Regions from separate parts of the Evansella cellulosilytica DSM 2522 genome, predicted to be linked through region 1. Evidence: a T-box and tRNA genes for the amino acid it is inferred to sense, from the RefSeq annotation. Region 1 holds a T-box; the other regions hold tRNA genes.

Region 1 (7,850 bases):
TATTAAAAATAAAATAGCGTTCTTGTAAAGTTTCTCACTTTCAAAAAAGGTTTGAAAAAAATGAGAAAAGTCACTATTATAAGTTATACTTTTCACTTGTACCCTCTCCTTTTTTAATACAAGCATCTCTTTAATTTGATTGGCTATGTAAAATTTGTTGTTGATTTTCGCTCCAGGACATTATATTAAATATTGCAGTAATTCCATTAAGGAAAATATGTAATTAGACATTTTAAAAAAATTTATGATTGGAAAAAATATACTCATCTCTATCGTATAACAAAAATGGTGTAAACTGTAATTTTTTTTTATCATTATGCATATATTATTTTTCTCATTCACTTGACTTCATATAAAAAAAAATATACACTGTAATTTGTGCAAATAAGGCAGCCACGGTAAACATCATGTGGTTCATTTTATTCCCGTTTGATTGTCACTACGTAAAGGACAGGCGTGTCTACGTCGCAGAAGTAGTCTTCTGCTAAAAAACGAGGTGTATCGCGTAACCTCTAGCTGTCGAGGCGAGGATACATGAAAGTAAAATGGCTAGATGAATGAGATTGCCACTGTTTATATTTGACTAACTTTTTAAATATAAAGGAGGAGCTAACTATGGCTCGATATACTGGACCAAGCTGGAAGCTTTCCCGCCGTTTAGGAATTTCCCTAAGTGGAACTGGAAAAGAGCTTCAAAAAAGACCTTATGGACCTGGGGAACACGGTCCTAACCAACGTAAGAAGATGTCTGAATACGGACTTCAACTTCAAGAGAAGCAAAAACTACGTCACATGTACGGAATGAACGAACGTCAATTCCGTAAATTGTTTGACCAAGCTGGTAAAATTCAAGGTATCCACGGTGAGAACTTCATGATTCTTCTTGAGTCTCGTCTAGACAACCTTGTTTATCGTTTGGGACTTGCTCGTACTCGTCGTCAAGCTCGTCAACTTGTTAATCATGGTCACGTTACTGTCGATGGTGGACGCGTAGATATCGCATCTTACCGTGTAAAACCTGGCCAAGTAATTGGTCTTCGTGAAAAATCACGTAACCTTGATGCTGTCAAAAATGCAGTTGAAGTAAATGACTTCGTACCAGCATATCTTGACTTTAACGCAGACGCTTTAGAAGGTACTTTCACACGTTTACCAGAGCGTTCTGAATTACCTGCTGAAATCACAGAACAGCTTATCGTTGAGTTCTACTCTCGTTAATCTGCTTTGTTTAAAGCTTAACCACAAAAGCCCCTTGAAATGTTGTGAATCAACGTTTAAGGGGCTTTTATTTTTCATAATAACTTCCATTAAAACGTACGGTTAATCTATTAATAAAGGGGTGGTGAAATTTTATGAAAATTTATGGTTTTCCTGTTGATGAACAAGGAAGATGCAAGCATTATTACGGGCAAAATGATATTGTTTCTATCAAATTTAAATGCTGTCGTAAATACTATCCATGCTACAAATGTCATAAAGAAGCTGCAAAACATCACACTGAATTATGGCGTAAAGAGGAATTCCATAAAAAAGCTATTTTATGTGGGGAATGTAAACACGAGATTTCTATAGAATCATATCTTCGCAATGGTAAGTGTCATCATTGCACTGCTTTCTTTAATCCTCATTGCTCCAAGCATTATCACCTTTATTTTGATTCGACCGAATAAATATCAAATAGTTATTATAAGGAATGAATGAGTAACATTTCAACTCTGGTCTTATTATTTTTTCACCTGTTAGTTTTTTTTTGTATTCCTTACTACTTAAATTTGATACATCTAGTCAAAAAAAGGGAGACTCAAAAGGTTCATTTTTACCTATACAGTCTCCCCTTATGAAATGTCGCTAGTGTAACCATTTCCAGGCCTTTTTATTAGACAATGGGAACCACACTTTCAAAACGATACTTTTATTCGTAACGAATTAAGAAAAATTTCTTCTTCCCTCTTCTTATAATCGTAAATTGACCATCTATTTTCTCCTCATTTCCAACGACTTTATCTAATTCCTGACAACGGTCTCCGTTAATATAGACAGCACCATTGGATATATCCTCTCTTGCTTGACGCTTAGATGGAGAAATGCCAGCATTAACTAACAAATCAATTAATCCTATATTAGTTTCCGTTGTAAAGGAAGGCACATCTTTAAAGCCTTGGAGCACTTCATCTGCGGTAAGCTGCTTTAAGTCACCGCCACTGAATAGAGCAGTAGATATGTTTTTTGCTTGCTTTAATGCTGCCTCATCATGTACAAACGCGGTCAGTTCCTCTGCTAATCTTTTTTGCGCAGCTCGTTCGTGTGGGCGCTCTGCAACTTCAACTTCTAACGCTTCAATCTCTTCTTGAGATAAAAATGTAAAGTACTTTAAGAACTTGATTACATCATTATCATCTGTGTTTAGTAAAAATTGATAAAATTCATATGGAGAGGTTTTCTCTGGATCTAACCAAATCGCACCACCCTCGGTTTTTCCAAATTTTGTACCGTCAGCCTTCGTTACTAGAGGAATCGTAAAGCCGAACGCTTTCGCCCTTTCATCCTCCTCCTGACCATTCATTTTACGGATTAGCTCTAATCCAGCAGTAATGTTCCCCCACTGGTCACTTCCACCAATTTGCAGTTTGCAGCCTTCATTTTTGTATAATTCATAGAAATCGTATGATTGTAGAATCATGTAACTGAACTCAGTGAAGGAAATACCTGAAGAAATACGAGATTCAACAGAATCCTTCGCAAGCATGTAATTGAGACCAAAGTTTTTTCCAACGTCTCGTAAGAAATCAATAACAGACATGGAACCGATCCAATCATAATTATTTACGAGTTTAGCGCTAGTTTCTCCTTTAAAGTCGAGAAAGCGGGATAATTGACCTTTTATTTTGTCACTAAATTGCTCAACAATATTTTGTTCATTTAGCGTTCTTTCTGCCTTTTTCCCACTTGGATCACCAATAAGCCCTGTTGCGCCACCTACAAGGGCTAATGGCTTGTGGCCAGCTAACTGGAAGCGGCGTAGGGTTAATATCGTTAATAGATGTCCAATGTGTAAACTATCTCCAGTTGGATCAAATCCACAATATAACGTAACAGCTTCCTTATTTAAAAGCTCCTTCAATCCGTCTTCATCTGTTACTTGGTTTACTAAACCACGAAACTGTAAATCCTCTAATAAGTTCATCGTTGATAACATCCCTTCTTTAAAATTTACTTTAAAAGCTATATGTCCAAAAAACAAAAAAATCTCGCCCCTAAATCTTTAGGGACGAGTTATTCGCGGTACCACCCTGATTGAGAATTAATCAATTAATTCTCCTCTCAAAAATAGAGTTAACGCCTCTCATACGTTCTTCTTTCAAAGAAGTTGCTCCGAGGGGGTAATTCATTTTAGTCTGTGTATCGGTTCACAGCAGCCACCGATTCTCTGAGACAGTGAGACAAAAACTACTCTATCCTCATCAATGCAAATATAAATATTTATCAATGTTAAATTTTTACCATACTATAGTACTATTGTCAACAACAACTCGTTATTGTACAAGTTTTCTACTAACAATCCTCTTATTTATGCTATAATATTCATGACTTTTTAGGAGGTTATGCAATTATGAGCGATCATCGGTTTTCTATAAAAAAAATTTTTCAACGACGTGAGACACAAACTGTTTTTAAAAGCGTTCGTGTAACATCACAAGTTGTATGGAACCTCTTTCTCATTTTTACGATTATAGGTACTATGTCCTTACTGTTTGTTGGTGGGGCTGGGGCTGGTTATTTTATTTCACTCGTAAAGGACGAGCCTGTACGAAGCTATGAGGACATGAGAAGAGACATATACGACTATGAAGAAGCAACGGAAATTTATTTTGCTGGAAACGACTACTTAGGCGATTTACCAAGCCCTTTAGAACGAAGGGAAATTCCATTAGAGGAAATGTCAGAGCATGTAATTAATGCCGTTATTGCAACGGAAGATGAGTATTTTGAAGAGCATAACGGAATTGTACCAAAAGCGCTACTGCGAGCAATTTATCAAGACTTTTCAAATGCATCAACGCAAACTGGTGGTAGTACGCTAACACAGCAGCTTATAAAAAACCAAATTTTAACGAGCGAAGTAACACACGACAGAAAAGCTGTGGAAATACTTTTAGCTATTCGGCTAGAACAATTTTTTGAAAAAGATGAGATACTTGAAGCATATTTAAATGTCGTTCCATTTGGGCGTAATGCATCTGGGAGACAAATTGCTGGTGTCCAAGCTGCGGCACAAGGTATTTTTGGAGTTGACGCAAAAGACTTAAACATACCACAAGCAGCATTTATTGCAGGATTACCACAAAGTCCATTTGCCTACACACCTTTTACATCTAGGCAACAAGGTGAAGCGCAAGTAAAGGAAAATATGGATGCAGGTTTAAATAGAATGCGAACGGTTTTAAATAGAATGCATTCTAGAGGCTATATTACGGATGAACAATACGAAGAAGCATTAGCATATGATATTCGTGCAAATCTTGCTGAGCCACAGCCGAGCAGTCTTGATGACTACCCATATGTCACTGACTACGTACGAAGTAGAGCTACAGATGCTTTAGCAATTGCCTTACTTGAGGCAGATGGAATCATCCTAGAAGACATTGATGATGAAAATCAACGAGATTTATTAAGACAAAGGTACCGGGAAGAAGCACAGCGCTCGTTACATCGTGATGGTTATAAAATTCATACGACGATTGATAGAGAGCTTTATGATGCACATCAAAAAGCAGTAGCTGATTACTCGGATAGCTTTGCAAGCAGTGTAAGTGGTACGAGAACGAATGAACAAGGTGAAGTAGAAGCAAGGGAGTTTTTAGAGGAAGCCGGTTCCATGCTCATTGAAAATGGTACAGGTAGAATCTTAAGCTTTGTTGGTGGACGTGATTATGAGCAAGAAAACTATAATCATGCTACACAAGCGGAAAGACAAACTGGTTCTACAATAAAACCACTTTATACTTATGCACTCGGTTTAGATACTGGTGTGATCCAGCCTGGTATGATAACACCAGACGTAACTTATTTTTATCCACCACCTAACGATTCAACACAAGTGAGAAACTTTGATAGGGATCACCGTGGGCTCATTACTGCAAGAACCGCGTTGGCACTATCCCGTAACGTTCCTGCAGTTCGAGAGGCGGAGAAAATCCCACACGACTTAAGAAGAGAAACTTTAGTTAATTTAGGATTTGAAAAATTTTTCCCTAATGATTCTTCTTTTCCTCATCCATCGACTGCACTAGGGACATTGGAAATGACAGTCGAAGCAAATACGGCAGCTTATGCAACGTTTGGAAATGAAGGACAATATCTAGAGGGTTACGTCATTGAAAGAATTGAAAACTCGGCTGGTGAAGTTATTTATGAGCATGAACCTGATCCAGTAGAAGTATTTTCACCACAAACAAGCTATTTAATGATTGACATGATGCGTGAGGTACTAAGATCGGGTACAGCAACTAGAATCCCTGGCTATTTAAGCTTCCAAGCCGATTGGGCTGGAAAAACGGGAACTGCAACAAATGATGAAGGACATGCTAGAGACTATTGGTTTGTTGGTCTTAATCCAAATGTTACTTTAAGCGCATGGATTGGATATGGTAATGGTCATCGATTAGCGAACGATTATTCGCCTCGACTTCAACGGCTGTGGGCAAATATGGCTAATGAGCTCTATGAAGTTAATCCTGAATTAATTGGTCCTTCTGATCAGTTCCAATCTCCAGGAGGAATTGTTAGTCAATCGATCTGTGGTATTTCAGGTATGCTTCCTTCCGATTTATGTAGAGAAGCTGGTTTTGTAACAACCGATCTATTTAATGCTAAGTATGTCCCAACAGAAGTTGATGATAGCCTTGAGCGCGTTAATTATGTGAGTATTGATGGTGACTTGTATCGAGCACTAGAATCGACACCATTAGAATTTACAAATGAAGGAATATCTGTAAAAGAAGAATATTTCGATTTTGGTGAAGATGTGAATGTAGCATCGTTTATGCCAGAGAGCTGGAGTTCACTTATTCCTGACAGAGAAGCACCAGATAACGGGAAAACACCAGATCCATTATCTTCACTTTCAGTTTCAAGTAACCGAATATCATGGAATAATCATCATGAGGAAGACGTCATTGGCTACCGTATATATTATTCTATCGATGAAGGTACTGATTTCACACTCGTTGATAGCGTGAAATGGGATGAAGAATTCACTTATTCAGGACACGATGGTGCTTATTATGTAACCGCAGTAGATGTTGCTGGTAGGGAATCCTCACAAAGTGACGTTGTAATCATTGGTGAATACATCAATCCAGAAGATGAAGAACCATCTGAACCCGAACCTGAGCCTGAGCCAGAGGAGGATGAGCGTAGAAGACCAGAGAGAGAACAAGATAATGCTACTAAGCCTGAAGACGATGAAGATGAAAATAACAGTGAAGGTAACGAGCATGATTCCAATAATGGCAATGGAAACGGAAATGGAAATGGAAATCGCAATCGAAATAATAACGGATAGAATCAAATAATGTCAGTGAGTTCCATAAGCTAACAAATTCCCTTTCATGGCTACACTAGTCATCTGAGGATGTGTATCAAAAGCTATATTAAAAAGGTGCCACTCGTCGGACACCCACTATCATAAAACCATTTATAGTAGGGGTTAAGGGATTGCGGCTGACCCGCACATTTCATAGAGGTTGACTTATAAGGAAAACTTTCTCCTTATAAGTCAACCTCCTTTTAATTGAATACGACATCTGAGCTTGCATAAATCTTTACGCGATTAGAAAATGATCATTTAGGTCAACAGCTTTAGCACTTCAATAACGTATAGGACATGACAACAACTTTTTTTCCAATTTAAGAAAATCACAAAAAACAGTAATATAAATTGTGTTATAGTAATTATAATAATCCTTCTCATCGTAAAAGGTGGCTGTTTCATGAAACATAAAAAGAAATTTCATTCGATCGAATTAAAGAGCAAAGAGCATTCCTTTGTTATTGAAGGTCCGATAACAAAAGAAACGCTGAATCGTCTTAGCTTTGATGACGGTTTAGTTGCCTTTCGCCCTGCCCAGAAGCAGTATGAATCCTTACTAAAGGTAGTTGAGTTGCCAGAAAATAGGATCATTATCGCTAGAGTAGATAATGTCATTGTAGGCTATGCCACCCTTCTATATCCAGATCCATTAGAGCGTTGGTCTGAAGTTAATTTAGAAAATTTAATTGAATTAGGTGCTATCGAGGTTTCAGCAAATTACAGAGGCTATGCGTTAGCTAAGCACATTTTAAAAGTGACTATGATGGATGATAATGTAGAAGATTATATTATTATTACGACAGAGTATTATTGGCATTGGGACCTTAAGGGTACTGGCTTAACAGTTTGGGAATATCGAGATATTATGGAGAAGGTGATGAAGTCAGGCGGTCTTGAATGGTATGCTACAGACGATCCTGAAATATGCTCTCATCCAGCAAACTGTTTAATGGCAAGAATTGGAAAAAACGTTACACCAGATCACGTTCACGAGTTTGATAGAGTTCGCTTTAAGTATAAATACATGTTCTAGTAAGATCTCTTAATAGATAGGGGAGGGATATCATTTGAAAGTAAAAGATATTATGGTGACATCAGTAATCACAGCAACGACAGAAACAACGATCCAAGAAGCGCTAAATTTAATGGAAGTTAATAAGATTAGGCACTTACCAATTTTGGATAAAACAGCACAAATAGCGGGAATAATATCTGACCGAGATCTTCGAGATGCATGTCCATCCATATTTGATGATAA
Region 2 (7,850 bases), 2.3 Mb from region 1:
CGTACCGCAAACCGACACAGGTAGGCGGGAAGAGAATTCTAAGACGCGCGGGAGAACTCTCGTTAAGGAACTCGGCAAAATGACCCCGTAACTTCGGGAGAAGGGGTGCTCTATTAGGGTGTATGCCCGAGAGAGCCGCAGTGAATAGGCCCAAACGACTGTTTATCAAAAACACAGGTCTCTGCCAAGCCGTAAGGCGAAGTATAGGGGCTGACACCTGCCCGGTGCTGGAAGGTTAAGAGGAGGGGTTATCCTTCGGGAGAAGCTCTGAATTGAAGCCCCAGTAAACGGCGGCCGTAACTATAACGGTCCTAAGGTAGCGAAATTCCTTGTCGGGTAAGTTCCGACCCGCACGAAAGGTGCAACGATTTGGGCACTGTCTCAACGAGAGACCCGGTGAAATTATATTACCTGTGAAGATGCAGGTTACCTGCGACAGGACGGAAAGACCCCATGGAGCTTTACTGTAGCTTGATATTGGATTTTGGTACAACTTGTACAGGATAGGTAGGAGCCTTGGAAGCCGGAGCGCTAGCTTCGGTGGAGGCGTCGGTGGGATACTACCCTGGTTGTACTGGAATTCTAACCTCGGTCCGTAATCCGGATCAGGGACAGTGTCAGGTGGGCAGTTTGACTGGGGCGGTCGCCTCCTAAAAAGTAACGGAGGCGCCCAAAGGTTCCCTCAGAATGGTTGGAAATCATTCGTAGAGTGCAAAGGCATAAGGGAGCTTGACTGCGAGACATACAGGTCGAGCAGGGACGAAAGTCGGGCTTAGTGATCCGGCGGCACCGTATGGAAGGGCCGTCGCTCAACGGATAAAAGCTACCCTGGGGATAACAGGCTAATCTCCCCCAAGAGTCCACATCGACGGGGAGGTTTGGCACCTCGATGTCGGCTCATCGCATCCTGGGGCTGAAGTAGGTCCCAAGGGTTGGGCTGTTCGCCCATTAAAGCGGTACGCGAGCTGGGTTCAGAACGTCGTGAGACAGTTCGGTCCCTATCCGTCGCAGGCGTAGGAAATTTGAGAGGAGCTGTCCTTAGTACGAGAGGACCGGGATGGACACACCGCTGGTGTACCAGTTGTTCCGCCAGGAGCATAGCTGGGTAGCTACGTGTGGAAGGGATAAGTGCTGAAAGCATCTAAGCATGAAGCCCCCCTCAAGATGAGATTTCCCATCACGTAAGTGAGTAAGATCCCTCAGAGATGATGAGGTTGATAGGTCTCATGTGGAAGCATGGCGACATGTGAAGCTGAGAGATACTAATCGATCGAGGGCTTAACCAAACTTTATTAAGACGATCATTTAATCAGAAAATGTTATCTAGTTTTGAGAGGATAAACTCTCATAAATAGTCCAGTGACGATAGCGGAGAGGTCACACCCGTTCCCATGCCGAACACGGTAGTTAAGCTCTCCAGCGCCGATGATAGTTGGGGGTTTCCCCCTGTGAAAGTAGGACGTTGCTGGGCGCTTATATTCCACAGTAGCTCAGTTGGTAGAGCAATCGGCTGTTAACCGATCGGTCGTAGGTTCGAGTCCTACCTGTGGAGCCATAAGGAGAGCTGTCCGAGTGGCCGAAGGAGCACGATTGGAAATCGTGTAGGCGGTTTAGAGCCGTCTCGAGGGTTCAAATCCCTCGCTCTCCGCCAGAAAAACATCTGGCCCGTTGGTCAAGTGGTTAAGACACCGCCCTTTCACGGCGGTAACACGGGTTCGAATCCCGTACGGGTCACCAATTAATTATTCGGATACTGCGGAGGATTAGCTCAGCTACGAGCGAAACTTCATTGAAACAACTACGAGTTGTCTCGACGGATAAAACCACAGAGCATTACTAGTAGAGGAAGAGACAGGGACTTCCCTGAAATAGCATCATCAACGCTGCGGAGGATTAGCTCAGCTGGGAGAGCACCTGCCTTACAAGCAGGGGGTCGGCGGTTCGATCCCGTCATCCTCCACCATCAATTTTTCTTCACATTATTATTTGTGAGAACATACATTACAAATGTATGAGATATAATGATTCAGTTTTTAAATACAGATCAAGTGAAAGTTCAATACAACATCCGTAATCTTTATAACGTCGCGGGGTGGAGCAACGAGCAGAACATCGTCGAATTAACTACGAGTTGTCTCGACGCATAAACTTCAAAGCGTAGCTAGAAGAGGAAGAGACAGTAAGAAACTACAAAGTATTACAACATCCGTAATCTTTATAACGTCGCGGGGTGGAGCAGTCTGGTAGCTCGTCGGGCTCATAACCCGAAGGTCGGTGGTTCAAATCCGCCCCCCGCAACCAAATTTTTAACAGAAGATAAACAAACATTGTTATAAAAAATAAGTACTAATATTTAGGTCCCGTGGTGTAGCGGTTAACATGCCTGCCTGTCACGCAGGAGATCGCGGGTTCGATTCCCGTCGGGACCGCCATTTTTTATTAAGTATTAGAGTACAAATGAAAATGGCTCGGTAGCTCAGTCGGTAGAGCAATGGACTGAAAATCCATGTGTCGGCGGTTCGATTCCGTCCCGAGCCACCATTTTATATTTGCTGGCCTAGCTCAATTGGTAGAGCAACTGACTTGTAATCAGTAGGTTGGGGGTTCAAGTCCTCTGGCCAGCACCAGTAATTAAATTTTTCCCTTGACTATTATTAAAACTTTTTGTAACATAATAATTGTCTCTCTCGGAGGGGTAGCGAAGTGGCTAAACGCGGCGGACTGTAAATCCGCTCCCTCAGGGTTCGGCGGTTCGAATCCGTCCCCCTCCACCATTTATTTTTACTACCGTTTTAGGGGCATAGTTTAACGGTAGAACAGAGGTCTCCAAAACCTCCAGTGTGGGTTCGATTCCTACTGCCCCTGCCAGAGTATAACAACTGAAGATTATGGCGGTTGTGGCGAAGTGGTTAACGCACCGGATTGTGGTTCCGGCATTCGTGGGTTCGATTCCCATCAGCCGCCCCATATTTTTTAATGGGCTATAGCCAAGCGGTAAGGCAACGGATTTTGATTCCGTCATGCGCAGGTTCGAATCCTGCTAGCCCAGCCATTATTTTGCGGGAGTAGTTCAGTGGTAGAACACCACCTTGCCAAGGTGGGGGTCGCGAGTTCGAATCTCGTCTTCCGCTCCATTTATTGGCGGCATAGCCAAGTGGTAAGGCACGGGTCTGCAAAACCCTTATCCCCCGGTTCGAATCCGGGTGCCGCCTCCATGAATAGCATATTTTTTAGCAATAAGTCCTGCCGGGGTGGTGGAATTGGCAGACACACAGGACTTAAAATCCTGCGGTAGGTGACTACCGTGCCGGTTCAAGTCCGGCCCTCGGCACCATTTAAATTAGACAAGCTATAGCTATTCAATGAGGCTTTTTAGCCGGTGTGGCGGAATTGGCAGACGCGCACGACTCAAAATCGTGTTCCTCACGGAGTGTCGGTTCGACCCCGACCACCGGTACCATATAAATAATATACGTTAATATTAAAATAACCAGTTAACTCATAAATGTTGATATATCAATGTTTATGAGTTTTTTTATGTTTTCGAGTATAACATGGAAAAGGGGGCGATTTACACACATTTTCCACAAGGATGTGTATTAATTGCCTATAAGGAGGAGATTAATATGGAAAGATCGGCTAACAATGTTGTAACTAAGCACGTGAATAATTGGGATCCAGAACTACTTTTAGAAATGGGAGCTCCTGATGATGAGTACGAATTTGAGATCGAGCGTATAACGAAAGAAATATCACGCTGCCAAGATGAAATTGAAGTGGCAGAAGTTATTAAAGACATTTTTGATGATTCGTTTGGTAGGGATTTTCCCCTTGAAGAGTGTCTTGAAATAGCTAAAAAGATATGGGTTAATTTACATAACTAAAGTGACAGCAGGTCATTTATAATTACCCTCGGCTGAAAAATAGAGTAGAGTTGCGTTGCTGATTTAAAGTCCCCGCCCTCCTATACAGTACTTTGGGGGCGTGCACTTTGTTTATATTAAGTTAATGATAAGAAGCTCTTACTATAAGTAGTGTTTATACATAGTATTTGGACAAAAAGAACTATCCAACCTTTTCGAAAAGCTAAGACTACTAAAATATAAATAGAAATTATAGAATTAGTGCATCCGAATCATGTCAAATTTCGTCAAAGAGGTGGATTGAAAGTATTGGGAGAGGGGGAGGGCTATGTGTCTGTCTTAAATAGGCAAGATACAATGGATGATGTTTTTCTTGAAGTACTTATTAATCAATATTATGAGGCTCTTGTGAATGTCTCATACACCTATGTGAAAAATTGGAGTACTGCGGAAGATATTGTTCAGGATGTATTTATCAAGATCTTAAATAGTTATCATCTTTTTGAAAACCGATCATCTATTAAAACATGGTTGTATAAGATTACAATGAATAAATCGAAAGATTATTTGAGGAAAACATATTTTAAAAGAGTTGTCATTATGGGTGTAATTGATAGATTAATAACCGACAGAACACCAGAAGATAATATTATTCAAAAATCGATGGATAAAGAGTTGGCAGAGTGCATTTTCATATTACCAATTAAGTACAGGGAAGTTATCATTCTTTTTTACTATGAAGATCTATCATTAACGGAGATGGGAGAACTACTCGGAGAGAATGTATCAACGTTAAAGAGTCGTTTGCAGAGGGCACGAAGAAGATTGAAAGAAGTATTATCTTCAAGGGGGATTACTTATGAGTCAATTTAATAAGAAGGATATTAAACGAGCTTTAAAGGAAACGAAGTTTTCTAGTAATCCATTTAATGCAAAAAACTCAAAACAAGTTTTACATATAATAAAAAATAAAAGTGGAGCAGGGAGGAATAGCTTCCTGGGAACTTGGTTAAAACCATCAGTAGTCTTACTCACTTCTTCTGCAATTCTATTTGTCTTAGTTTTTCATTACTACCAAACAGGCTCCTTTTCTCCTAGCAATAGTAATCAGACAGACGCTCTAGTCGTTGAAGAAGACGAAGAGAGAGAGGAATATCGTAAAGATGATGTAGCTGATGAGACACAAAAGATAAGGGAAATGATTGGTGTGGAAACAAACAGTGAACCAGAGGAGGTAGTGTATGAGTATGGTGATGGGATGTATGCCACTGAATCCCGAATTGATTATGTACGTGAAGTAAACGTTAAGAATTTTTTGGTTGACGGTGTTGATACTAATAATCTAGGTTATATCATGGAGGATGGGTACCATACGCTGATAAGTGCAAGTTTAGGTTTAGTTGAAAGTCAATTACCTGGTCAGATCTATCCTTTCAGTAGATTTACATACAAAGATGCCTACACGGAAGATCAAGTTGTTAATTTGAAGTTGCAATTTAACGAATTGTCATATATTTTTCCTGCTGGAAAGTTTGACGATGAGGAACTAATTCAGGCAACCTTCCTCCTATTAAGTGAAAATCAGGAAGAGGAGTATTTAAAGGATATTGTAAAAACCATTAAAACTGATTTTCCGACGATACCAGTTACTGTGTTATTTACAACAAAGTACGATTATTTTTTAAAGACCAATGCTATTGGTTATTACAATAATGTTCCTGTTATTCAGTATTTAAATGGAGTGCAATATGGGGAAAATAATGAACTTGCAAGTCACTTATCAAACAAATTTAACTTCATTTTTAACGAAGAAGTCAATGGAATTCATGATGTATTTGACATGTTTTATGTGCAAGGGTTTCACAATGGTTCGGGTACGAGAGCTTCTGTAGATTCACCGAGTACGGAAGCTAAAACCCTTTTATTATTAATTGAAGGAAATGAACAATTAGACGATGATCATTTAAATGTTTTTGCAGAAATGGTTATGGAAGAGGTATATGATTTCTACGGTACGAGTGACATTGCGCTTTCACTCCATATTTATAATATAAATGTGAGGGATTGGAATGGTATGTATGATGAACCTTATACAGTGGTAAAATTTCCTGATGATGATGATTGGATGATTTACGAGGTGGAGTGAGGTAGTTGTTTTAGAAACAGTGAAGTAGGAAATTGAGTATGCTTCGTATATTCCTATAAATTAGGAATCATGAATATTGATTCAACTTTTCCGGATAGTAAATAAGTTGTTCAGTAGACTAATTGTAAAAGTAACATAACTAGGAATAGTGGTATTGGATTCTAACTGTGATATAGTTTTCTAGAAAAAAACGATAATTTCTCCCGATCCTGCAAAAGTGTGCACCGATAGTCGGGTCACGACAATTCATCATTGTTATTCTATTAATGAAAGGGAGGTCATTACATGGATTCATTGGAAAAAATGAATGGCGCGATAAACTATATAGAAGATAATTTATTGAACGAAATTGATTTTCGAGAGGTGGCGAGAATTGCGCAATGTTCCGAATACCATTTTAAGAGGATGTTTTCATTTCTGGCAGGTGTATCACTTTCGGAATATATTAGACGAAGAAGATTGACACTTGCGGCCTTTGATTTGAAGGACAGGAATGAAAAGGTGATAGATGTAGCAATGAAATACAGCTACCATTCTCCGGATTCTTTTACTAGAGCATTTCAAAGTCTTCATGGCGTTACTCCGACAGAAGCACGTCACCATGGCCATTCACTCAAAGCATATCCTAAAATGACCTTCCAACTGACAATTAAGGGAGGAACAGAAATGAATTACAGAATTGTACAAAAAGAGGCATTTCGAGTTGTAGGTTGGAAAAAAAGGATTAATTTGATTCCTCAAGGGACGAATCCTGAAATATCAGAAATGTGGGATACGATTAGTGATGAGACATATACACAAATCGAAGCGTTATCTGATTTAACTCCTAGAGGTATAATCAATGTATGTACAAATTTCTCTGATGAGCGAAGTCAAACAGGGGAACTGGATTACTACATTGCAGCAGCGACAACGAAGCCTTGTCCAAATAACTTGGAAGAACTTGAAATACCAGCTTATACATGGGCGGTATTTGAAGTCGAGGGAGAATGGGATCAAGTACAAGATGCTTGGGGAAGAATTTATTCAGAGTGGTTCCCGTCATCTGGGTATGAGCATGTGGAGGGGCCAGAGATTTTAGCAAGTAAAGAGAACAGAAGTGAGATTTGGATGACAGTAGTAAAAAAATAGAGTAATGAGAAACCCCGATATGAAACAGCCTGAGCTGTTGAGAATCGGGGTTATTTTTTATGGACGAAATATAGAAGTGATTACTTAGGAATTGAGTTTTTTTTATAATGTCCCCAGATTACACTATTTAGATAATTATTAAGCTCATATAAGGTCTAACAAGGGACTTCATCATGAATAGGTGAAAGTCATCTCAACCGAGGCCATAATTTCAAGGGAACCTGGCTGGAGTGGGTCCCCTTCTGCTGCAGTCAGATTCATTGTACGGAAAGGGATAATATCTGGTTGAATAATTTCCTCTATTTTTTCAGGAGCCGCATGGAGGTTTACATGGAGACTAGATGCGATTGACGCCGCCTTTGTTTTTCCATCTTCCACTGCACGAATTAATGCTTCCTCGTATAGTGATGAAGCATTTTGAATGGAAAAATCAATGCTTCTAATCGTATTGGCACCTGCAGCAACAGCATCGTCGGTAATTCTTCCTGCCATCGTAACGTCCTTCAGTATAATGTTAAGCAGATGACCAACCTGATAGCCTCGAAAAGTTTGCTTTCCATCAATAAAATCATATTGTGGATTCACCCGATACTCAATGGTTTGAATGTCACTCTCGGAAATACCTAAATTTATTAATAACTCTATAACTGCAGAAACGCGATTTGAATTCTCTAGCTGTGCCTCCCGTAAAGAAGGGGATTCAGTAACAG
Region 3 (7,850 bases), 140 kb from region 1:
AGCTGTAAGTAAGCTTTGATCCGGAGATTTCCGAATGGGGGAACCCACCATCCGTAATGGGATGGTATCCATACCTGAATACATAGGGTATGAGAAGGCAGACCTGGGGAACTGAAACATCTTAGTACCCAGAGGAAGAGAAAGCAAATGCGATTTCCTGAGTAGCGGCGAGCGAAACGGAATTAGCCCAAACCAAGAGGCTTGCCTCTTGGGGTTGTAGGACACTCCACACGGAGTTACAAAGAAACAGCGTAGGTGAAGCGATCTGGAAAGGTCTGCGAGACAAGGTAACAGCCCTGTAGCCGAAATGTTGTTTCCTCCGGAGTGTATCCTGAGTACGGCGGGACACGTGAAACCCCGTCGGAATCCGGGAGGACCATCTCCCAAGGCTAAATACTCCCTAGTGACCGATAGTGAACCAGTACCGTGAGGGAAAGGTGAAAAGCACCCCGGGAGGGGAGTGAAAGAGATCCTGAAACCGTGTGCCTACAAGTAGTTGGAGCCCGTTAATGGGTGACAGCGTGCCTTTTGTAGAATGAACCGGCGAGTTACGATAACGTGCGAGGTTAAGTTGAAGAGACGGAGCCGCAGCGAAAGCGAGTCTGAATAGGGCGCCATAGTACGTTGTTGTAGACCCGAAACCGTGTGATCTACCCATGTCCAGGGTGAAGTCCAGGTAACACTGGATGGAGGCCCGAACCCACGCACGTTGAAAAGTGCGGGGATGAGGTGTGGGTAGGGGTGAAATGCCAATCGAACACGGAAATAGCTGGTTCTCCCCGAAATAGCTTTAGGGCTAGCCTCGAGGTGAGAGTATTGGAGGTAGAGCACTGATTGGACTAGGGGTCCCCACAGGATTACCGAATTCAGTCAAACTCCGAATGCCATTTACTTATCCTCGGGAGTCAGACTGCGAGTGCTAAGATCCGTAGTCAAGAGGGAAACAGCCCAGACCATCAGCTAAGGTCCCAAAGTATACGTTAAGTGGAGAAGGATGTGGAGTTGCTTAGACAACCAGGATGTTGGCTTAGAAGCAGCCACCATTGAAAGAGTGCGTAATAGCTCACTGGTCGAGTGACTCTGCGCCGAAAATGTACCGGGGCTAAACGTATCACCGAAGCTATGGATTGTCCTTACGGACAGTGGTAGGGGAGCGTTCCAAGGGCGTTGAAGCATGACCGGAAGGACATGTGGAGCGCTTGGAAGTGAGAATGCCGGTATGAGTAGCGAAAAGAGGGGTGAGAATCCCCTCCGTCGAAAGCCTAAGGTTTCCTGAGGAAGGCTCGTCCGCTCAGGGTAAGTCGGGACCTAAGCCGAGGCCGAAAGGCGTAGGCGATGGCAAACAGGTTGAAATTCCTGTACCACCACGTCACCGTTTGAGCAACGGGGGGACGCAGGAAGGTAGGGTAAGCGCACTGATGGATATGTGCGTCGAAGCAGTGAGGCTGACAAGTAGGCAAATCCGCTTGTCATAAGGCTGAGCTGTGATCGCGAGGGAAATTATAGTACCGAAGTTCCTGATCCTACACTGCCAAGAAAAGCCTCTAGCGAGGTGACTGGTGCCCGTACCGCAAACCGACACAGGTAGGCGGGAAGAGAATTCTAAGACGCGCGGGAGAACTCTCGTTAAGGAACTCGGCAAAATGACCCCGTAACTTCGGGAGAAGGGGTGCTCTATTAGGGTGTATGCCCGAGAGAGCCGCAGTGAATAGGCCCAAACGACTGTTTATCAAAAACACAGGTCTCTGCCAAGCCGTAAGGCGAAGTATAGGGGCTGACACCTGCCCGGTGCTGGAAGGTTAAGAGGAGGGGTTATCCTTCGGGAGAAGCTCTGAATTGAAGCCCCAGTAAACGGCGGCCGTAACTATAACGGTCCTAAGGTAGCGAAATTCCTTGTCGGGTAAGTTCCGACCCGCACGAAAGGTGCAACGATTTGGGCACTGTCTCAACGAGAGACCCGGTGAAATTATATTACCTGTGAAGATGCAGGTTACCTGCGACAGGACGGAAAGACCCCATGGAGCTTTACTGTAGCTTGATATTGGATTTTGGTACAACTTGTACAGGATAGGTAGGAGCCTTGGAAGCCGGAGCGCTAGCTTCGGTGGAGGCGTCGGTGGGATACTACCCTGGTTGTACTGGAATTCTAACCTCGGTCCGTAATCCGGATCAGGGACAGTGTCAGGTGGGCAGTTTGACTGGGGCGGTCGCCTCCTAAAAAGTAACGGAGGCGCCCAAAGGTTCCCTCAGAATGGTTGGAAATCATTCGTAGAGTGCAAAGGCATAAGGGAGCTTGACTGCGAGACATACAGGTCGAGCAGGGACGAAAGTCGGGCTTAGTGATCCGGCGGCACCGTATGGAAGGGCCGTCGCTCAACGGATAAAAGCTACCCTGGGGATAACAGGCTAATCTCCCCCAAGAGTCCACATCGACGGGGAGGTTTGGCACCTCGATGTCGGCTCATCGCATCCTGGGGCTGAAGTAGGTCCCAAGGGTTGGGCTGTTCGCCCATTAAAGCGGTACGCGAGCTGGGTTCAGAACGTCGTGAGACAGTTCGGTCCCTATCCGTCGCAGGCGTAGGAAATTTGAGAGGAGCTGTCCTTAGTACGAGAGGACCGGGATGGACACACCGCTGGTGTACCAGTTGTTCCGCCAGGAGCATAGCTGGGTAGCTACGTGTGGAAGGGATAAGTGCTGAAAGCATCTAAGCATGAAGCCCCCCTCAAGATGAGATTTCCCATCACGTAAGTGAGTAAGATCCCTCAGAGATGATGAGGTTGATAGGTCTCATGTGGAAGCATGGCGACATGTGAAGCTGAGAGATACTAATCGATCGAGGGCTTAACCAAACTTTACTAAGACGATCATTTAATCAGAATATGTTATCTAGTTTTGAGAGGATAAACTCTCATAAATAGTCCAGTGACGATAGCGGAGAGGTCACACCCGTTCCCATGCCGAACACGGTAGTTAAGCTCTCCAGCGCCGATGATAGTTGGGGGTTTCCCCCTGTGAAAGTAGGACGTTGCTGGGCATTACGGGGCCTTAGCTCAGCTGGGAGAGCGCCTGCCTTGCACGCAGGAGGTCAGCGGTTCGATCCCGCTAGGCTCCACCATTTTTATAATAAATGTTTAAAACGTGGCGGTGTAGCTCAGCTGGCTAGAGCGTACGGTTCATACCCGTGAGGTCGGGGGTTCGATCCCCTCCGCCGCTACCAATATATTAATACGGAGGAATACCCAAGTCCGGCTGAAGGGATCGGTCTTGAAAACCGACAGGGGTGTCAAAGCCCGCGGGGGTTCGAATCCCTCTTCCTCCGCCATATTAGGTCCCGTGGTGTAGCGGTTAACATGCCTGCCTGTCACGCAGGAGATCGCGGGTTCGATTCCCGTCGGGACCGCCATATTATTTTAATATTTTTCTCTCTAGATGGAGGGGTAGCGAAGTGGCTAAACGCGGCGGACTGTAAATCCGCTCCCTCAGGGTTCGGCGGTTCGAATCCGTCCCCCTCCACCATCTTTTAGGGGCATAGTTTAATGGTAAAACGAAGGTCTCCAAAACCTTTGATGTGGGTTCGATTCCTACTGCCCCTGCCAATTTTGCTTTTTTATAATGGCGGTTGTGGCGAAGTGGTTAACGCACCGGATTGTGGTTCCGGCATTCGTGGGTTCGATTCCCATCAGCCGCCCCATATTTAATAATGGGCTATAGCCAAGCGGTAAGGCAACGGATTTTGATTCCGTCATGCGCAGGTTCGAATCCTGCTAGCCCAGCCATTTTTTGCGGGAGTAGTTCAGTGGTAGAACACCACCTTGCCAAGGTGGGGGTCGCGAGTTCGAATCTCGTCTTCCGCTCCATGAGCGCCCGTAGCTCAATTGGATAGAGCGTCTGACTACGGATCAGAAGGTTAGGGGTTCGACTCCTCTCGGGCGCGCCATTTTTTAGACTAGCTATCAAAAATTTTAATGATTAAAATGCGGGTGTAGTTTAGTGGTAAAACCTCAGCCTTCCAAGCTGATGTCGTGAGTTCGATTCTCATCACCCGCTCCATTTAACAATTAGTATATTGTTTTAATACATTTGGGCCTGTAGCTCAGCTGGTTAGAGCGCACGCCTGATAAGCGTGAGGTCGGTGGTTCGAGTCCACTCAGGCCCACCATTCCACAGTAGCTCAGTTGGTAGAGCAATCGGCTGTTAACCGATCGGTCGTAGGTTCGAGTCCTACCTGTGGAGCCATCTTTGGAGAAGTACCCAAGTGGCTGAAGGGGCGCCCCTGCTAAGGGTGTAGGTCGCGTAAGCGGCGCGAGGGTTCAAATCCCTCCTTCTCCGCCAGTAATACGGAGTTAGGAGTAAAAAAATATCATGGCCCGTTGGTCAAGTGGTTAAGACACCGCCCTTTCACGGCGGTAACACGGGTTCGAATCCCGTACGGGTCACCAACATTTCAATATTCAAAGATTCATTGAATTGAGAGTATCCTGAATAGGAAGATATTCAGTGAATAATCTGCGAGCCATTAGCTCAGTTGGTAGAGCATCTGACTTTTAATCAGAGGGTCGAAGGTTCGAGTCCTTCATGGCTCACCATTTTAAAGAATTATGACTTGTTATACAAGTCTTTTTTTATTTATGTTAATAATAATAACCTATGTAATTTAATAAATCTTGTAGAGAAATTTTATATTAAATAGTAAATCGGGTGTTGTTTGAAAAAAACAATATCCGTTTTTTTTTAGGAAAAGCCAGTCGATTTTAACGAAAAATATTTCGACATTTTTTTATTTAACTATATAAAAAAGTACTATACTATAATAACCTTTTCTATTCGTAATTGTATGTTTAATAGTATAAATTTAATGGGGAATTCAGTTGGTTTATTACTTTATTTATATTGAGCGACAGTTCTCGACAGTATTATTTATTTTATGAATCTAGTAAAAAATTGACAATGTCTATTTTATTTGATAACTTAATACGTGAAATTATGAAAACGTTTTAGTTAATATCGTTTTCGAAAATCTTTAACAAAGAGAGGTGAATAAATCAGTAATGTAAATAAACTATTAAAATAAGGAGGAATTTACTATATGAAAAACAAAAAAGGATTTTTAACAATATTTTTAGTTTTTCTTTTAATTTTTAGTAGTGTAAGTTTCATTAGTGCTGAAAGTGATGGTGATGATTTAGATTCTGAAATTGTTACTGAAGTAGGGCCATCTGTAAAGGTCAACCAAGTAGGATACTTACCGAATATAAATAAAATTGCGATTGTAGTAGATGATAGTGAAGCATCGACGTTTAATGTTATTAATAATGATACTGATGAAATCGTTTACAGTGGAGAGCTTACTGAACCAGTATTTGATGAGCATTCTGGTGATGTAGTAAAGCATGCTGACTTTACTTATGTAACTGAACCAGGTACATATGTTGTTCACGTTCCTGGTGTTGATACTTCTTTCGCTTTTGATATTTCCAATGACGTGTATTATAACTCACTTCTTGAAACGATGAGATCTTACACAACACAACGCTCCGCTACTGCGATAGATGATCCGATTACTGGTATTCAATATGAGGCAGGTCATCTACAAGATCAAGAAGCAATCTTCTATTTCACTGATGAAGAAAATCCTGAACTTACAACAGAAGGCGACACAATTGATGTTAGTGCAGGATGGTATGATGCTGGTGACTATGGATTATATGTAACACCGGGATCAATATCGGTTTCTCAATTGCTATATGCCTATGAATTAAATCCAGAAACATTTTACAGTGGTCAAATGTCATTCCCTGAAGGTGTTTCCGAAGAGGACCGACAAACTGACCTGCCTGATATTTTAATTGAAGCAAAGCATAAATTATTATGGCTAGAAAAAATGCAAAGAGAAGATGGTGTCGTTTATCATAAAGTATCAGGTCTTGAATGGCCAGGTATGGATGTAAAACCAGTAGAAGATACACAAGATCGTTACGTTTTCGGTATGTCAACGTATGGAACAGCAATGTATGGTGCAACAATGGCGATTGCATCAAGACAGTTTAGTGACTATGATCAAGAATTTGCAGATCGTTTACTAGCAAATGCAGAACTCGCTTTTGAATATTTAGAAGCTCATCCTGAACCATATTTCAGAGAAGATGATGGACAAAACGATGGTTCTGGTGCTTATGGAAAACGCGGTACTGATAATGGTGAGAGATTCTGGCTAGCTGCTGAACTATTAAAAACAACAGGGGATAGCAAATATGATGACTACATTCACGAATATGAATTCGACGACACTACTATAGTTGAATTATTTGATGAAGAAGCAGGCATCATTTCATGGGGAAATGGATTACCTTTAGCACAATATGCTTACATCTTAAGTGATAACGCTAATGAAGAGTCTAAAGCTATCGTACAGGATACATTTTTAGCATATGCAGATGATATTCTAGCTCAAATAGAAAGTGATGGATATCGTAATGCTCTTGAATATAGTGAGTATACATGGGCTTCTGCTAAAAATGCAGTTACTAAAGGGAATTACTTGTTATTTGCAAATGAAATACAGCCTAATGATGTTTATATTGATGGTGCATTAGATCAGTTACACTACATCTTAGGGAGAACAGCAACTGGGATGAGCTATTTAACAGGTTCTGGAACAAAAAGTCCTCAACATGTTCACCACAGAATTCGAATGAGTACAGACACGTATATGCCTGGCTTACTAGTTGGTGGACCAAATGGTTTTAATGGGGGAGGAGATCCTGAACAAGCAAGGTTCTTTGACGAAGATGGTGAACTACTCATGCCAATAGCTAAAGCGTATGTCGATCATGATAACTCTTGGTCTACGAATGAATACGCCATTGATTATACAGCACCTGCACTTTTCTCATTAGCTTATTTCTCAAATCCTGAATTTATTTCAGGTGATGAAGAAGATGCCTCAGATAAGTTAGAACAAAAGGTTGCAGAGCTAGAAAGTCAAATTGAAGAACTAAATGAAAGATTACAAGAGTTAGAAAATAATAATGAGATTGATCAATTACAATTAATGGTCGATGAACTTGAAGCTGAGCTTGTAGCACTTTCAGCTCAATATGACGATGTAGAAGCATTGGTTACTATGCTTGAACAACAAGTTGAGAGCTTAAAAGCACAAATTGAAGAACTGATGACAGATGAGGAGTCTACAAGCATCGAAACGGGTGACGAGAAGACTTCTGATAGCGAATTAGAAAATGGGGCAAAATCTGAGGAAGCACTAGAAGTAGCAGATGAAAGTGATTCATCTAATGAAAGCGCTGGGGCTACTTCTGATGAAGATAAAGGTGATCGACTTCCGGATACAGCTACAAGCACCTTCAACTATTTACTATTAGGAACGGTATTATTCATGCTAGGTACTGCAATTTTTCTTCTACAAAGAAGAAAGTTATTAGCTAAATGATGATAAAAAAAGCGACTCTACTTTTATGTGAGTCGCTTTTCTTGTAGTGTCATATAGATATTTTAGAATGTGGACGAGTATACGAATCATATCATAATAGGAGAATATCATCTTGAAGGGAGGAAACAGGTGTGAGAGAGCATGATATGGAAAAAAATGACCTTCAAGAACCATTATTGACATTTTCTCATCAACTATTTCTAGAATCCTATAAAGCAAGCAAAAATGCCGTTGTTAGTCCATTAAGTGTCGCTGTTGCATTATTAATATTGATGCAAGGTGCTAAAGGTAAGACTTACGAAGAACTGATAGAAGTATTAAATATTAACAAGAGTAATGAAAAGAACCTCTTTGAATACATGACATCATTACAGGATGAGGAAGTCATCAAATTAAATATTG

What was found. The T-box of region 1 lies ahead of tyrS (tyrosine--tRNA ligase). A T-box ahead of a tRNA ligase gene usually reads a tRNA of that ligase, here a tRNA-Tyr.
Region 2: it encodes a tRNA-Tyr, which carries the amino acid that the T-box ahead of tyrS (tyrosine--tRNA ligase) is inferred to sense. The anticodon was not compared.
Region 3: it encodes a tRNA-Tyr, which carries the amino acid that the T-box ahead of tyrS (tyrosine--tRNA ligase) is inferred to sense. The anticodon was not compared.

What each region holds. Positions count from the first base shown of each region.
Region 1 covers NC_014829.1:3,475,224-3,483,073, forward strand. Annotated here, with positions in the region: gene BCELL_RS21745 (sensor domain-containing diguanylate cyclase) at 1-96, opposite strand, end outside; gene rpsD (30S ribosomal protein S4) at 616-1,218, shown strand; gene BCELL_RS16105 (CHY zinc finger protein) at 1,353-1,670, shown strand; gene tyrS (tyrosine--tRNA ligase) at 1,913-3,184, opposite strand; T-box leader at 3,262-3,474, opposite strand; gene BCELL_RS16115 (transglycosylase domain-containing protein) at 3,611-6,565, shown strand; gene BCELL_RS16120 (GNAT family N-acetyltransferase) at 6,993-7,625, shown strand; gene BCELL_RS16125 (CBS and ACT domain-containing protein) at 7,660-7,850, shown strand, end outside.
Region 2 covers NC_014829.1:1,110,174-1,118,023, forward strand. Annotated here, with positions in the region: rRNA gene BCELL_RS05040 (23S ribosomal RNA) at 1-1,286, shown strand, start outside; rRNA gene rrf (5S ribosomal RNA) at 1,356-1,471, shown strand; tRNA gene BCELL_RS05050 (tRNA-Asn) at 1,480-1,555, shown strand; tRNA gene BCELL_RS05055 (tRNA-Ser) at 1,559-1,651, shown strand; tRNA gene BCELL_RS05060 (tRNA-Glu) at 1,663-1,737, shown strand; tRNA gene BCELL_RS05065 (tRNA-Val) at 1,888-1,963, shown strand; tRNA gene BCELL_RS05070 (tRNA-Met) at 2,225-2,301, shown strand; tRNA gene BCELL_RS05075 (tRNA-Asp) at 2,357-2,432, shown strand; tRNA gene BCELL_RS05080 (tRNA-Phe) at 2,466-2,541, shown strand; tRNA gene BCELL_RS05085 (tRNA-Thr) at 2,552-2,627, shown strand; tRNA gene BCELL_RS05090 (tRNA-Tyr) at 2,690-2,774, shown strand; tRNA gene BCELL_RS05095 (tRNA-Trp) at 2,795-2,868, shown strand; tRNA gene BCELL_RS05100 (tRNA-His) at 2,892-2,967, shown strand; tRNA gene BCELL_RS05105 (tRNA-Gln) at 2,978-3,052, shown strand; tRNA gene BCELL_RS05110 (tRNA-Gly) at 3,060-3,134, shown strand; tRNA gene BCELL_RS05115 (tRNA-Cys) at 3,141-3,215, shown strand; tRNA gene BCELL_RS05120 (tRNA-Leu) at 3,246-3,334, shown strand; tRNA gene BCELL_RS05125 (tRNA-Leu) at 3,376-3,460, shown strand; gene BCELL_RS05130 (DUF1871 family protein) at 3,627-3,884, shown strand; gene BCELL_RS05135 (sigma-70 family RNA polymerase sigma factor) at 4,194-4,736, shown strand; gene BCELL_RS05140 (hypothetical protein) at 4,723-6,009, shown strand; gene BCELL_RS05145 (AraC family transcriptional regulator) at 6,295-7,140, shown strand; gene BCELL_RS05150 (SIMPL domain-containing protein) at 7,312-7,850, opposite strand, start outside.
Region 3 covers NC_014829.1:3,619,735-3,627,584, reverse strand. Annotated here, with positions in the region: rRNA gene BCELL_RS16825 (23S ribosomal RNA) at 1-2,850, shown strand, start outside; rRNA gene rrf (5S ribosomal RNA) at 2,920-3,035, shown strand; tRNA gene BCELL_RS16815 (tRNA-Ala) at 3,041-3,116, shown strand; tRNA gene BCELL_RS16810 (tRNA-Met) at 3,142-3,218, shown strand; tRNA gene BCELL_RS16805 (tRNA-Ser) at 3,231-3,323, shown strand; tRNA gene BCELL_RS16800 (tRNA-Asp) at 3,329-3,404, shown strand; tRNA gene BCELL_RS16795 (tRNA-Tyr) at 3,433-3,517, shown strand; tRNA gene BCELL_RS16790 (tRNA-Trp) at 3,524-3,597, shown strand; tRNA gene BCELL_RS16785 (tRNA-His) at 3,617-3,692, shown strand; tRNA gene BCELL_RS16780 (tRNA-Gln) at 3,703-3,777, shown strand; tRNA gene BCELL_RS16775 (tRNA-Gly) at 3,784-3,858, shown strand; tRNA gene BCELL_RS16770 (tRNA-Arg) at 3,862-3,938, shown strand; tRNA gene BCELL_RS16765 (tRNA-Gly) at 3,978-4,051, shown strand; tRNA gene BCELL_RS16760 (tRNA-Ile) at 4,084-4,160, shown strand; tRNA gene BCELL_RS16755 (tRNA-Asn) at 4,162-4,237, shown strand; tRNA gene BCELL_RS16750 (tRNA-Ser) at 4,243-4,333, shown strand; tRNA gene BCELL_RS16745 (tRNA-Glu) at 4,366-4,440, shown strand; tRNA gene BCELL_RS16740 (tRNA-Lys) at 4,512-4,587, shown strand; gene BCELL_RS16735 (glycoside hydrolase family 9 protein) at 5,088-7,448, shown strand; gene BCELL_RS16730 (serpin family protein) at 7,580-7,850, shown strand, end outside.